4 regions of the Anaerobacillus sp. CMMVII genome follow, and region 3 is predicted to be linked to each of the others. Evidence: riboswitches for the same ligand, from Rfam matches in the RefSeq annotation. Region 3 holds a riboswitch; each other region holds the start of a gene.
What was found. Region 3 has a riboswitch for thiamine pyrophosphate ahead of H1D32_RS08945 (Ykof family thiamine-binding protein). Riboswitches for the same ligand answer to the same signal wherever they lie in the genome.
Positions count from the first base shown of each region.

Region 1 (3,212 bases), on a different contig from region 3:
TCAGGAAGACTTCCTCTAATCTCTTTAAGTCTTTTTCTGGAAGGCCAGTTGTGAGATCATCGAGGAGTTCGATACACCAAATCGCAAGTTGACCAAATTCGTCAGAACTATACATTTTAATCCACTCACCATATAACTCGTGTTCGCTAGCGCCAGGAATTTATTAAGTTCCTTTCCTATCTCCCAGTAGCTCCACATACAAGGTAGTAAGGCTGCAACAAGAGCTGCTAAAGTCCCATTTGCCCTACCTGCAACATATAATGGCTGTAGGCCAGAGTTGTTGGGGAAGGATCCGCATTTTCAAGCTCGGTTCAGTTACTCCGAATTTTTCTGCATATTGGCGGTGTAAGGACATTTCCTCATTTAATGTGGAATCTAACAAACTAGCAAAGCGCCCCATCGTCCGAACGTCGCTCGCTTTGACTGCCCCAAGAGCAAATAATTTGGCGTAATCGATTAAGTATAAATAGTCTTGAATCATGTAGAACCGGAACTTCTCTTTTGGTAGTGTCCCAGCACCCATCTCTTGTACAAATGGGTGAGTGTGATTTGCTTGCCAGATTGGTTGTAGCTCTTGATATAATCGTTCACTAAACTTCATGGTTACACAGCTCCTTCTTTTTTCGTATTGGTCCAGCTATAAATGAATTTCGCTAATACTTTTGTAAATTCGAGCAATTGATCGATTGACACTTGTTCATTCACTGAGTGAGCGTACTGAAGTGTTCCGGGTCCATAAATGACGGTTGGAATTCCCGCATCTCCTAACCAGCCTCCATCAGTTACCGTTGGTGAAACATCAATTTCCGCTTTTTTCCCAGAGACATTTGCGTGAGAGGTAGCTAATAATTGAACAGCTTGATGAGATGGATCAACTTCTAAGGAAGGGAATACCTCACCACGCTCTTCTATCATTGATGTGCCTCCCCAAGTAAAAAAAGGTGCATTTTCCTTTAACCACGGATCACTTTCGGCAACACGTAAAACATGATCTTCAATTTCTTTTGCTACTTGTTCGTAGGTTTCATTTGGATAAAAATGTACGGTAATCCAAAGGCGACATTCATCAGCGATAAACGCTGCATGTCTTCCACCTTCAATGACAGCTGGATTGATAGTGTTTGTTCCAGGTTGGAATCCTGGATAACTTTTGGTGACAGCCCAGTGTCGTTCAAGATCTTGCAAGCCTGAAATGATTTTCATCATTTTTTCAATTGCACTTGCACCGAAAAGGCCACCACCTGCATGAATCATGTTTCGTCTTGTTGCATCATGAAACGTTTGATTACTTTTGATCGTAATCCACCCAGTAATCACACCACCTTGACCTTGAATGTGCAAATCGCTTGTGTCAACAACAACCGCAAAATCAGCTTTGTAACCCTTTTGACAACACTGTAATGTCCCTGCTTCCCCTACCTCTTCACCAATGACAGACTGAAAAATGAGATCACCTGGGAAGGAAATACCAGCTTCTCGTAATAGTTTTACGGCAAATAATGCACCAGCCAAGCCTGCCTTCATATCTGCTGCACCACGACCAATGATAGCACCATCTTTTACATAAGGACTAAAAGGGCTTTTATTCCATGCTTCATCTTCACTTACTTCTGCGACATCAATATGACCATTAATAATTAAGCTGTTATGTGTAGCAGAATTCGTACCTTTTAATGTCCCTACTACATTTGGGTCATTAGGATAGACATCCCACATATCGATGTCAAAGTCGATCTCTTTTAAAAAGTCGGCAATGAATTCCTGAGCCTCCTTCGTATTTCGTGCTGGTGGTGCCGGCGTTTTAAATGAAATTAGTGTTTTTGTTAACTCAATTAGTTCGTGTTTGCGTACATCAATCTGCTCTAATACAAGATTAAGCTTTTCTGGCATTTCATCAGTCCTTTCGGAAATCATGTAAAACAAAAAGAAAATAGCCAACAAAAACCACTTCCAATAAAGAAGTGGTTTAGATAGACAATCATAATTAGGCAAAAATAAGCTCGCCAACTATATGTATCCGCACTTCTTCCCTCCGCTAGTATGACCTAGATCAGGTTTTAAGGGTTAAGACATCAGTCTCTCTCAGCTATAAAAGCACCCCTAGAGTGGTAATTATGTAGTTTTGAAGAATTAGTAACTATTACTATTTATTTCTATCATACTTGAGATCTTTTTTCAATAAAGTTTTTCAACTGCATTACCTTAACCGAGTGATATCAATCTATATGTAGTGCGAAAATAATATATTAGGAAGTTCATTAATCAAAATATGTGACTAGAATTTCCTAGTCACATACCCCGATTCCCCTATTCTTTTGTACTACTATTACGATTTAAACGACGTTGAAAGTAGATGAAAATTGGAAGTGGAATGATAATCCAGCCAAAGCTTTTTACTAAATTATTTTTTGCGCGTTCAATTTCATTTTCTTTCTGTGAGTTCACCATCATATCATAACTGATTCGTAATTCTTCTTCGGTTAACTTTTCAGCTGGTTGCTCTGGAGACTTTTCAAACCCAGGTCCTCCAAACCGCTTGTATTCTTCAAATGATTGATAATAAGGTGTTGGGGCAACGATATCAGCCACTGCCATAAAAGCGGCAACACTTCCACCTATAGTCATCATTAAGGTAGCAAATAACACTAGATAAATATAAACATTTTTAATCATGTCTTCTCCCCCTCTTTCTGAGTTTCCTTTCATCCCTGCCGCAGTAAGTAAAAAAATGAATGCAATAATAAAAATAGGTAGTAACAAAATAGAAAACAAACTCCCTCACTCCTTCTACCGTTTGATTTTCTGAAATTGGCTACGTAAATCGGCATCCCCCCGATCTTGCAGTTGGTGACATTTACTCCTATGACGGAAAAAAGAAAACCTATAGAATAAATGCATGTGAAATTGTCGTGAGAGACATCAGATAATTACATATTATACTTCTATTTTAAAATATAGTCGTCTTTATCCGAGTTTAGTTACAAAAAACACACTAAATTTTAGTGTGTTTAAAATCTTTCTTTAAGGCATTAGCTCGCCACGAGACGCGACATAAAGGGAGTACCACTCTATCTTGTCATGAGTTCTGCTTGCATTGCTGCATCTTTACATTTTTTAATCCGATCTTCGTTTGAGGTGCCGATAACTGGCTGAACCATTGCAGGATGTCGCATGAGCCAACCAAGGACGATGGCTTCTTTTGTTGTTTCTTT
Region 1 covers NZ_JACEHK010000009.1:4,244-7,455, forward strand. Annotated here, with positions in the region: partial or broken gene tenA (thiaminase II) at 1-601, opposite strand, end outside; gene H1D32_RS12505 (acetylornithine deacetylase) at 604-1,890, opposite strand; TPP riboswitch at 2,011-2,112, opposite strand; gene H1D32_RS12510 (hypothetical protein) at 2,308-2,673, opposite strand; partial or broken gene H1D32_RS12515 (aldo/keto reductase) at 3,022-3,212, opposite strand, start outside.
Region 1: it holds a riboswitch for thiamine pyrophosphate, as region 3 does, so the genes downstream of both, H1D32_RS12505 (acetylornithine deacetylase) here and H1D32_RS08945 (Ykof family thiamine-binding protein) in region 3, are expected to answer to the same signal.

Region 2 (3,212 bases), on a different contig from region 3:
TAGCTACCGGATGGGTAATTACAATCTTCATGGTAACGATGGGAATAACCATGCCATTAACCGGCTACTTAGGAGATAAATTCGGAAAGAAAAAGCTTTATTTGAGCGGTTTAGTAATCTTTATCATCGGCTCTATTTTAGGCTCGTTTTCTTGGGACCTTAGTTCCCTTATATTTTTCCGGGGCATTCAAGGAATCGCTGGTGGAATTATGATGCCATTATCAATGGCACTTATCTTTGAAGTATTTCCAAGACATGAGCGGGGACTTGCCACAGGTATCTGGGGCGTTGCAGCGATGATGGCGCCTACGATTGGGCCTACGATTGGTGGATTTATTATTGAATCTGGCAGTTGGCAGTGGCTCTTTTTAGTTAACGTACCAACAGGGGCTTTAGGAATTTTGATTGGTGCAATGTACTTAAAAAATACAAACAGAGTCCAAGGAATTACCTTCGATAAATGGGGATTTGCTTCAGTAACAGTGGGAGTAGGAGCAATCCTATATGCATTAGGGAGAGTTTCAGCAATAGAGCATCTAATACAACCTCTAAATCTTACATTAATAATTATTGGAATAGTCTCGCTATATCTCTTCGTAAAAATTGAAAACCATCAAGAGCAGCCATTATTAGATTTATCAATTTTTAAAAACAAGGCTTACACATATAGTGTCTGGATTTCAATTTCAACCTCATTAGCGTTATTCGGAGGAATCTTTCTAATACCTTTATTAATTCAACATGTGTACGGGTTAGGGCCGGTAGTCACAGGCCTAGTATTTTTACCAGCGGCGCTTTTCACCGGCATATTTATGACCATTGGAGGCCGACTTCTCGATCGAAAAGGACCATTACTTGTTGTTACTAGTGGTCTAGTCATGATCGCTGTCCCTACAATTGCTTTAGGATTTACAACAATGGAAACCTCTTTAGCTATGATTTTCTTACTCATGGCACTGCGAGGAATTGGTCAAGGCTTCTCAACCATGCCTGCGACAACTGCCGGAATGAATGCCATTCCAGAAAAATTTATTTCTAGAGGATCAGCAATGAACAACGTCTTAAGGCAAATTAGTTCAGCTCTAGGGATCGTCTTTATCTCAATCTATTATGAGGTTCGTAAAGTGCAAGTATTTCCTAATGTCGGGACAATGGAAGAAGCAAGTTTACAAGCGATTAATGAAGGGTTTTTGCTTTTAGGGGTAATCGCCATTCTAACGATACCACTAGGTTTGCTAATAGGCAGAGCTTCTGAAAAACAAGAACGTAAAACAACATTATCGGCGTAGGAAAAATATTAATTTCAAAACGATTTAGTATAGAAAGTTTTGAAAACTATGGTATGATAAACAAAATAATATGTTTTACAGCTACGGGAGCCTAGAGGACTAGGCTGAGAGGATGACTATTCCGTCACAGACCGTGAACCTGATCTGGATCATGCCAGCGGAGGGAAGACTGTGATTGTAAGTTTGATCTTTACATGTCTTTAAGGCCGCATCTAGATGATGTGGCTTTTTTCATGTTTAAAAACAACCCTTAGGAGGAGAAAAAATGGCAAAAGATTTATTGAATATTGGTGGAGTAGAGCTAAATAGTAGATTATTAATCGGAACAGGTAAATTTAATAACGATGCGCTCATTCCAGAGGTAATTAGTTCCTCAAAATCACAAGTAATAACTGTGGCGATGCGCCGTGTTGATTTTCAAACAAGCCAAGAAAACATCATGAAGTATATACCAAAAGAGATGATTCTTTTACCTAACACTTCAGGAGCTAGAACAGCAGAAGAAGCGGTTCGCATTGCAAGACTTGCTCGCGCTGCGGGCATGGGTAACTGGATAAAAATTGAGGTAATCTCAGATCAAAAATACTTATTGCCAGATAACTATGAAACAATTAAAGCAACGGAAATCTTAGCAAGTGAAGGATTTATTGTTTTACCTTACATGAGTCCTGACCTAATGGTAGCAAAGAAGTTAGAAGAAGTAGGAGCTGCGGCAGTTATGCCACTAGGAGCACCAATTGGCACAAACCGTGGTCTAAAAACAAAAGAGTTAATACAAATCTTAATTGAAGAATGCGAAAAGCCAGTAATCGTTGATGCCGGGATCGGTAAACCATCTCAAGCCTGTGAAGCAATGGAGATGGGGGCAGACGCAGTATTAGTCAATACAGCGATCGCAACGGCTGGTGACCCAGTAGCGATGGGAGAAGCCTTCAAAGCAGCAGTTCAAGCAGGCCGAACAGCTTATCTATCAGGAGTTGGAAGTGTAGCTAGACAAGCAAGAGCGTCATCACCACTGACAGGATTTTTATCAATATAATTTGCAGGTTTGAGTTAAGAGTTAAGAGTTGTGAACCGGAATGCTTCGAAGCAAAGCCTAAAATAACTCATAACTCAACCCTCATAACTCAAAACTAGGGAGGGGTTTTACCGTGAGTTTTTATTATGAATATGAAAAGTTAAAGGAATTGCCTTTTGAGAGTTATTTTCAAGGCTTTACTGAAATAGATGTTAAGAGAGTTTTGGCAAAGCAACGAATGACCCCTGAAGATTTACTTGTGCTGTTATCACCCGCGGCTGAAGGGTTATTAGAGGATATTGCTCAAAAAGCTCATGAATTAACAGTTCAGCATTTTGGAAAAACCATTTTACTTTTTAACCCAATTTATATTGCTGACCATTGTGTGAACCTTTGTACTTACTGTAGCTTTAGTGTGACGAACCAATTTCAACGTAGCAAGCTCTCAATGAAACAAATTGAAGTTGAAGCGAAAGCATTAGCAGACCTAGGTTTGAAGCACATCTTAGTGTTAACAGGTGAGTCCAAAACATCTACGCCTGTTTCATATATTGTTGAGGCTGTGAAAGTACTGAAAAAGTATTTTCCATCGGTAGCTATTGAAATTAACCCTTTAGATACTGATGAATATAAACAGTTAGCTGAAGCGGGGGTAGACGGCCTTACCGTTTATCAAGAAGTATATAATGAAGAAATCTATAAATCTGTTCACGTAAAAGGTCCAAAACGTGATTATCGTTATCGAATGGATACCCCTGAGCGTGGGTGTGAAGCAGGCATTCGCCAAATTAATGTTGGAGCTCTTTTAGGTCTTGATGATTGGAGAAAAGAAGCCTTTTTTGCAGCTATGCACGCAAGATACTTGCAAAGAAAATATTTAGATGCAGAAATCAGTTTATCCTTAC
Region 2 covers NZ_JACEHK010000001.1:326,950-330,161, forward strand. Annotated here, with positions in the region: gene H1D32_RS01805 (MDR family MFS transporter) at 1-1,289, shown strand, start outside; TPP riboswitch at 1,363-1,473, shown strand; gene H1D32_RS01810 (thiazole synthase) at 1,555-2,328, shown strand; gene thiH (2-iminoacetate synthase ThiH) at 2,441-3,212, shown strand, end outside.
Region 2: it holds a riboswitch for thiamine pyrophosphate, as region 3 does, so the genes downstream of both, H1D32_RS01810 (thiazole synthase) here and H1D32_RS08945 (Ykof family thiamine-binding protein) in region 3, are expected to answer to the same signal.

Region 3 (3,212 bases):
CTTGTGTTTCAATATGGACAATAATAATTGTATTTTCACCCTTTAATTTTGTTTCAGCTAGAAGGTCAACTGCACCTTTGCGACCTTTTAAGATGTCGGTGTAAACTTCTTGTTGTAAAAAAGTGATGTGTTGATAATCTAGGTGTTCATATACGTCCGGGAAAAATGCTAGAATAAACTCCTCAAAAAAAGTGGTAATTAACTCTTTGAACCAACGGTCATGATCATTTCTTTCTTGAGTTTCCAATATCCTCACCTCTAATAGAACGTTTGTTCTAATTATAAAGTAAAAACAAACGTTCGTAAAGGGGGAAGCACGGGGACGGTTCTCTTGCTTCCTATGTTTAGCGAAACGAAGGAAGCAGCAGAACCGTCCCCGCGCTTCTTAAACTTTTATCGCTATAGTATTTTAATATAAAAAGCATGGGGACAGTTCTCATGTTTCTTTCGTTTAGTGAAACGAAGAAAGCAAGAAACCAGTTTTGAAAGTTTTTTGAACAATTAGGATAAATAACTATACAAAAAAAATAAAGCTACATAGTTTGTATATTGGGGTTACCCCACAATCTCTGAGAAGGTGGTGGCACTCATGAGCAAAGGCTATGCAGGTGCAGGATTTGCGTTAATCCTTGTATTGTTTATTTTATTAGTAATCATTGGTACAGCGTACGTTGGTTACTAAGCATTGGTAGAGAGTCAACACTCGTGTGTTGGCTCTTTTCTCTGATTTCCATATATATACGGACAAACTATGCTATCCTTCAAGAAGAGGAAGGGGACAGGTCTATCCCTCTTCCAAATTCGAAAAGTCGATAGAAATTTTGTATAGGTTGATAGAACCAGAATGAGACCGCTATAATGTAGCGAGGTATTAATAAAATTAAAGCAGTTCACTTGAGAACAAGGAAGTTTTCTAAATTTATTTCGTTTAGCGAAACGAAGGAAGCAGCAGAACCGTCCCCACGCTTCTTCATTGTTTACAAAAACAAAATAAAGAGGTAAAATCAGAGAAACTATATATGTCTGTGACGCACTAGGGGTGCATTAGCTGAGAGGCAGGATGAAATACCTGTTAACCCTTAAAACTCGATCTAGGTAATACTAGCGTGAGGAAGTGCATGTGAATTTATTGGATTCCTATCTTTAAAAGACGGTAATTCCAATCGATGATTATTCACTGCATCTTCTTTCGGGAGATGCAGTTTTTTGTTTTGTAAAAGGAGAATTTGCTTTGGGATATCTTCTTCTAACAGTTAGCTGTCTCGTTCCATCGACTTGTTTTGCTCTTATTTTATGAGGGGTGTGTCACTACATATGTTGATAGATTAATCGATAAAAAGAGGAGGAATTTTTTATGCAAGGATTAAGCTGTGGAATAAGTAGAATTGTAGGGTGTCGTTTTTCTATATATCCAATGACTGATAATTTTGTCGAGGTTATTACAACAGCATTAAAGGAAGTGGACAGTTCTAAGGTTTGGTCGGAAACGGATGATGTAAGTACATGTATTCGTGGAAGAAGTGAGCATGTTTTTGATGTGGCAAAAGCAATTTTTGTTCATGCAGCGAAAACAGGGGTTCATGTAGTATTTAATGGAACATTCTCTATTGGTTGTCCTGGAGATACTGCAGGAGATACGTATATGTCTGAAGACGATGTACGCCTTAACGAGGAAAAGGCGAAAGAAGAATCGATAGAAGTGGCAACACAATTTGCTCTCTATCCGATGAATAATCCAGACTACATGCAAGTAATTATCGATCAATGTGCACATGCACAAGAAATTGGAACATTTACAAAAGGAGTACATTATGCCTCCAGGTTAGATGGGGATGTTCATGATGTGTTCTATACATTAGAGCAATCCTTTGTTAATGCAGCAAAAACACATGAGCGTAGCCATGTAACGATGACAGCAGTAATATCAGCGAACAGTCCATCGAAAAAAGATAAATAATCATAATAAAAGGCTGTTTTCGCTAAAGTATGTTGCTTTCGTAAAAATCCCAAAAGCCGGATTTTTACACATAATTACTAAAATTTCACTACTTATTTAGTAAACTAGTGCTCTTTTCTTACTCAATTTATAGGGTGATAATCTTATTTTGAGGGATTTTTTCAATTATTTGAGGTTAAATAGCAACAATGTTTTAGAAAAGAGCCTAATAAAAAGGAGTTTTTATAAATGGAAATGAAATGGAATTTACGTGAAATTGTTTTAATGTCTATTCTTGGAGTTGTTTTCGCTGTTATTTACTTATTGTTTTTCTTATTCGGAACTGCTCTTACGAATGTATTAGCACCATTCGGATTAGGCCCATTTGGTTATGAAGTTATTTTTGGAGTTTGGTTTATTGTTTCGATCATTACCGCATATATCATTCGAAAGCCAGGAGCTGCATTGATTTCTGAGACGATTGCCGGTGGAGTACAAGTGCTTCTTGGCTCACCAGCGGGACCTTTGTTAATTGTCGCAGCATTTCTTCAAGGACTAGGAGCAGAAGCAGCCTTTGCAGCAACAAAATATCGTAATTATTCTACGAAGGTACTTGTCGCTGCCGGAATCGGCGCTGCTGTGTTTAGTTTTGGATGGGGCTTTTACCGATCTGGATTTTTAGCATTAGCTATGCCATTACTAACTTCTATGTTTATTGTTCGTGTTATTAGTGGAGCGGTATTGGCTGGTTTACTAGGAAAATGGATTAGTGAAAGTTAGCTGATACAGGAGTACTTAGAAGTTATGCATTAGGAAAGGAATGGCAAACAAAACGTGAGCAGAAAGCATCATAGTCAAGCTCTCATAAAACTGGATGATTTTTCTTTTGGTTATGAAGCGAACAAGGCACCTTTACTAAAAAACCTCTCATTTACGATTGGTGATGATGAGGCGATTCTCTTAATTGGCCCAAGTGGATCAGGGAAGAGTACATTGGCATTATGTCTAAATAGTCTTTATCCTGATGTAATTGAAGGCTGGACTGAAGGCGAAATTCATTATAAGGGGACACCTTTGCATGAATTTGAAAAAGGAGCCATAAATCAAGAAATTAGTGTCGTGTTTCAAGATCCTGAAAGTCAGTTTTGTATGGTTACGGTAGAAGATGAGCTAGCTTTTACGTTAGAAAATATTAATACACCTCGAGAAGAAATGCAGAAAAAAATTGATGATATATTACAGCTCGTTGGCTTGATTGATGTAAAATATCGTCCGA
Region 3 covers NZ_JACEHK010000004.1:91,428-94,639, forward strand. Annotated here, with positions in the region: partial or broken gene H1D32_RS08935 (Rpn family recombination-promoting nuclease/putative transposase) at 1-247, opposite strand, end outside; gene H1D32_RS08940 (YjcZ family sporulation protein) at 590-682, shown strand; TPP riboswitch at 1,026-1,130, shown strand; gene H1D32_RS08945 (Ykof family thiamine-binding protein) at 1,355-1,957, shown strand; gene H1D32_RS08950 (ECF transporter S component) at 2,186-2,716, shown strand; partial or broken gene H1D32_RS25370 (ABC transporter ATP-binding protein) at 2,771-3,212, shown strand, end outside.

Region 4 (3,212 bases), on a different contig from region 3:
GTATAATTTGAAAAACGGCTTGTAGTCAATTTTATTGGCGAAGGCCTTCGTTTTTCTTATACTTAAAACTTAAATTTTACCCGGGTAAAATTTATTATTTCCATAGCGCAAACAAAAAAGCACCTACGTGGTGCTTTTTTGTTAACCTTTTTTAAATGAATTCAAAATCACCCTTACAAATCCACCCAAAAATTTAGGTAGCTTAATCGTATAAAATTTCATAAATTTCCCTCCTCGACATGAGTTTGTCGTCTACGGCACTACAAATGAATAAAGTATTAAAAGTCCTCAGTTATTAATAAGTATATTCAGCATTTCTGAAATAGTACCTATTTTTTTACTAAGTTGAGTGAATTTCATAATTACCTTAACTGAGCTATATCAACTAGATAGCGAAAATATTGAATTATGAAATTCATAAAGTTACAAGTACTTCTAAATTTATTCATTCCTCACTTCTCGCTAGACTTAAGCCTATTTTTATACAATTCATTTTATAACCTTGATAGTTTGTCTAATCGCAACTTTCTACCACTATTAATATGCCTGAGGAAAACGAATAAGTACCGATATCCAAAATTAATTCATTACTAATACATAGACTTGAACCACATTCTAATGTTGCAAGAGTTAAAGGGTATTTAAACCCTTGTAAGGTTAATCCTTCAATTTTTTCAAAAAACGAAAGAAATGACACGTACTTGTATTCACTTTTATTTATCGAGTACATACCTGGTTTTTTTAAAGTGATTTTATTTTTATTATCGATCATAAATACTGTAGTGGAACGATCAATGCTTCTTAATAACAACTGCAAATTAACTAGTCCATGGTCTAATCTACCACCAGTTGCACCAAAAACATTAATAATATCCGGCTTCTCCTTTAATGCATAGGATATAGCTAGCTCAAGGTCTGTTTCATCCTTTTGGGCAGGAAATTGTTTAAAACGTTGTTGTCTTATCTTATTCATTAATTTAGGTGACACCGAATCAAAATCACCTAGGACATAATCAGGTTCGATGTCGTAGCGCAATAGATGTTCTAATCCACGATCAACAGCTATCCAAATTTCATTTGAGTCGAGACGTAAAACAGGGAGACTTGAAAAAGGTCCCCCTGCCACAATGTTAATGTTCTTCATTATTTTTGATTTCCTTGAAGTAGTCTTGGTTCTGTATTAGACAACAGAACTAAAACAGCGGCACATAGTAAAAATGCAGGTAGCATATATGATGTATTATATATGATGGAATACCAGACAACGTTCATTCCTTCTGGAGCAAAACTACCAAACCAAACTACACCTGAGATAAAATGAACAATAAAACGAAGGAAAGAACCTAGGAAAACTCCTCCAACAATGACGAAAATACGTTTTGTTGACGACATCGTCGATGAAAAGCTGAATATTCCTGCAAAACCAACAACAGTATAAGCAAGCGCATAGTCTAAAAATATTTGCACTGGATGGAAGTAATATCCATAAAACATTTGGATAGCCCCAACTATAAAACCGGTAACTAAACCTGCCGATAATCCACGACGATATGCCATGAGTAATATTGGTACCATCGCTAGTGAGACAGAGCCACCATAACCCCAAAATCCTTTAATTGAAGCAAAATCTAAAATAATTGCTAATGCTGCCATCATGGCAATTTCAGTAAGATGTAAAACTGGCCTTTTCATATAACACCTCTTCTTTGAATGTAATTAATACCAAGTAGTTTTTTTCTTAATAAAAATTGAAACTCTATCATCATTCATTCTACTACTAGCTCAAACTATTGATCAAAAAAATAACTCAAGTAATAAGTGCTCCCCTTACTGGTCTAAAATCCCACGGCAAATTACGATTAGTTTCAACGTATTGGTAGGATTGTATACTTTTGAGGAAATACACTCTTTACTTGAGTTAACTTATATAACCTCCACTCCCTACGCAAGCACTAACTTACAGGTTCAATGGGTCAGAACGGCACTACGTTCCCTCTCAGTCCTTCTTAAGACTCCCCTTGTGGTTAAACTTTATTATTACCCTCTAATTGCTCTTATTGCTGCTGCTCGGTCCACTTCATTGTAAATAGCAGAACCAGCAACTAATACATTGGCCCCAGCCTCAACGCAAAGCTTTGCTGTCTCAACATTGACTCCACCATCTACCTCAATATCTATTGATAATCCTTTTGACTTAGCCATTTCACTGACCGCATAAATTTTCGGAAGTACTTGCTTGATAAACTTCTGTCCTCCAAAACCTGGATTCACTGTCATTAGCAACACCATATCCACATCATCAATAATATGTTGAAGGGTATCAACTGGAGTAGCTGGATTAAGAACAACGCCAGCTTTTACTCCCTGTTCTTTGATTAATTGAACTGTCCGATGCAAATGTGTACATGCCTCTACATGAACCGTAATAATATCCGCCCCTGCTTTCGCGAATTGTGGAATATATAAATCAGGGTTTTCAATCATTAAGTGAACGTCTAATGGCAATGTTGTTATTGGCCGAATCGCCTCGACAATCAGTGGACCAATGGTTATGTTTGGGACAAAGTGGCCATCCATGACATCAACATGAATATAATCCGCTCCTCCTCTTTCAACATCTTTGATTTCCTCTCCCAGTTTTGCAAAATCTGCAGATAGGATTGACGGTGCAATCTTAATCATCTTAGTACCTCCGTTTTTGTTGTTTTATCTCATCTAAAAAGCTTAAATAATCCTGGTATCGATAGGTGGTAATTTCCCCTGCTTCAACAGCTTGACGGACTTCACATTTAGGCTCGGATGAATGGGTACAGCCTCGAAACTTACAAAACTGCGCTCTTTCCCTCATCTCCGGAAAACAGTCAGACAGTTCTTCTGCTTCAATATCAGCAAATTCTAAAGAGCTAAAACCAGGTGTATCGGCAACTAAACCCGTACCAATTTGGATCAGTTCGACATGCCTTGTCGTATGCTTACCTCTTCCTAAGTGGGAAGAAATTTCATTTGTTTCAATTTCCAACTCAGGTTTCAACGAATTTAGTAAAGAAGATTTACCGACACCTGATTGCCCTGCAAAAACGCTCGTCTTACCATCTAGCCATGGTCTAACTTCTTCAATTAGCTCTTCCATGTATATTGACGTTGTAATACAGTGTAACCTAGGTTTTTGTAGTCGGTAATAAATTGATTTATTTCATCACGATGTTCAGGCT
Region 4 covers NZ_JACEHK010000016.1:48,727-51,938, reverse strand. Annotated here, with positions in the region: gene rpmB (50S ribosomal protein L28) at 1-6, shown strand, start outside; gene spoVM (stage V sporulation protein SpoVM) at 142-222, opposite strand; gene H1D32_RS20365 (thiamine diphosphokinase) at 515-1,144, opposite strand; gene thiT (energy-coupled thiamine transporter ThiT) at 1,144-1,692, opposite strand; TPP riboswitch at 1,921-2,029, opposite strand; gene rpe (ribulose-phosphate 3-epimerase) at 2,038-2,682, opposite strand; partial or broken gene rsgA (ribosome small subunit-dependent GTPase A) at 2,684-3,212, opposite strand, start outside.
Region 4: it holds a riboswitch for thiamine pyrophosphate, as region 3 does, so the genes downstream of both, thiT (energy-coupled thiamine transporter ThiT) here and H1D32_RS08945 (Ykof family thiamine-binding protein) in region 3, are expected to answer to the same signal.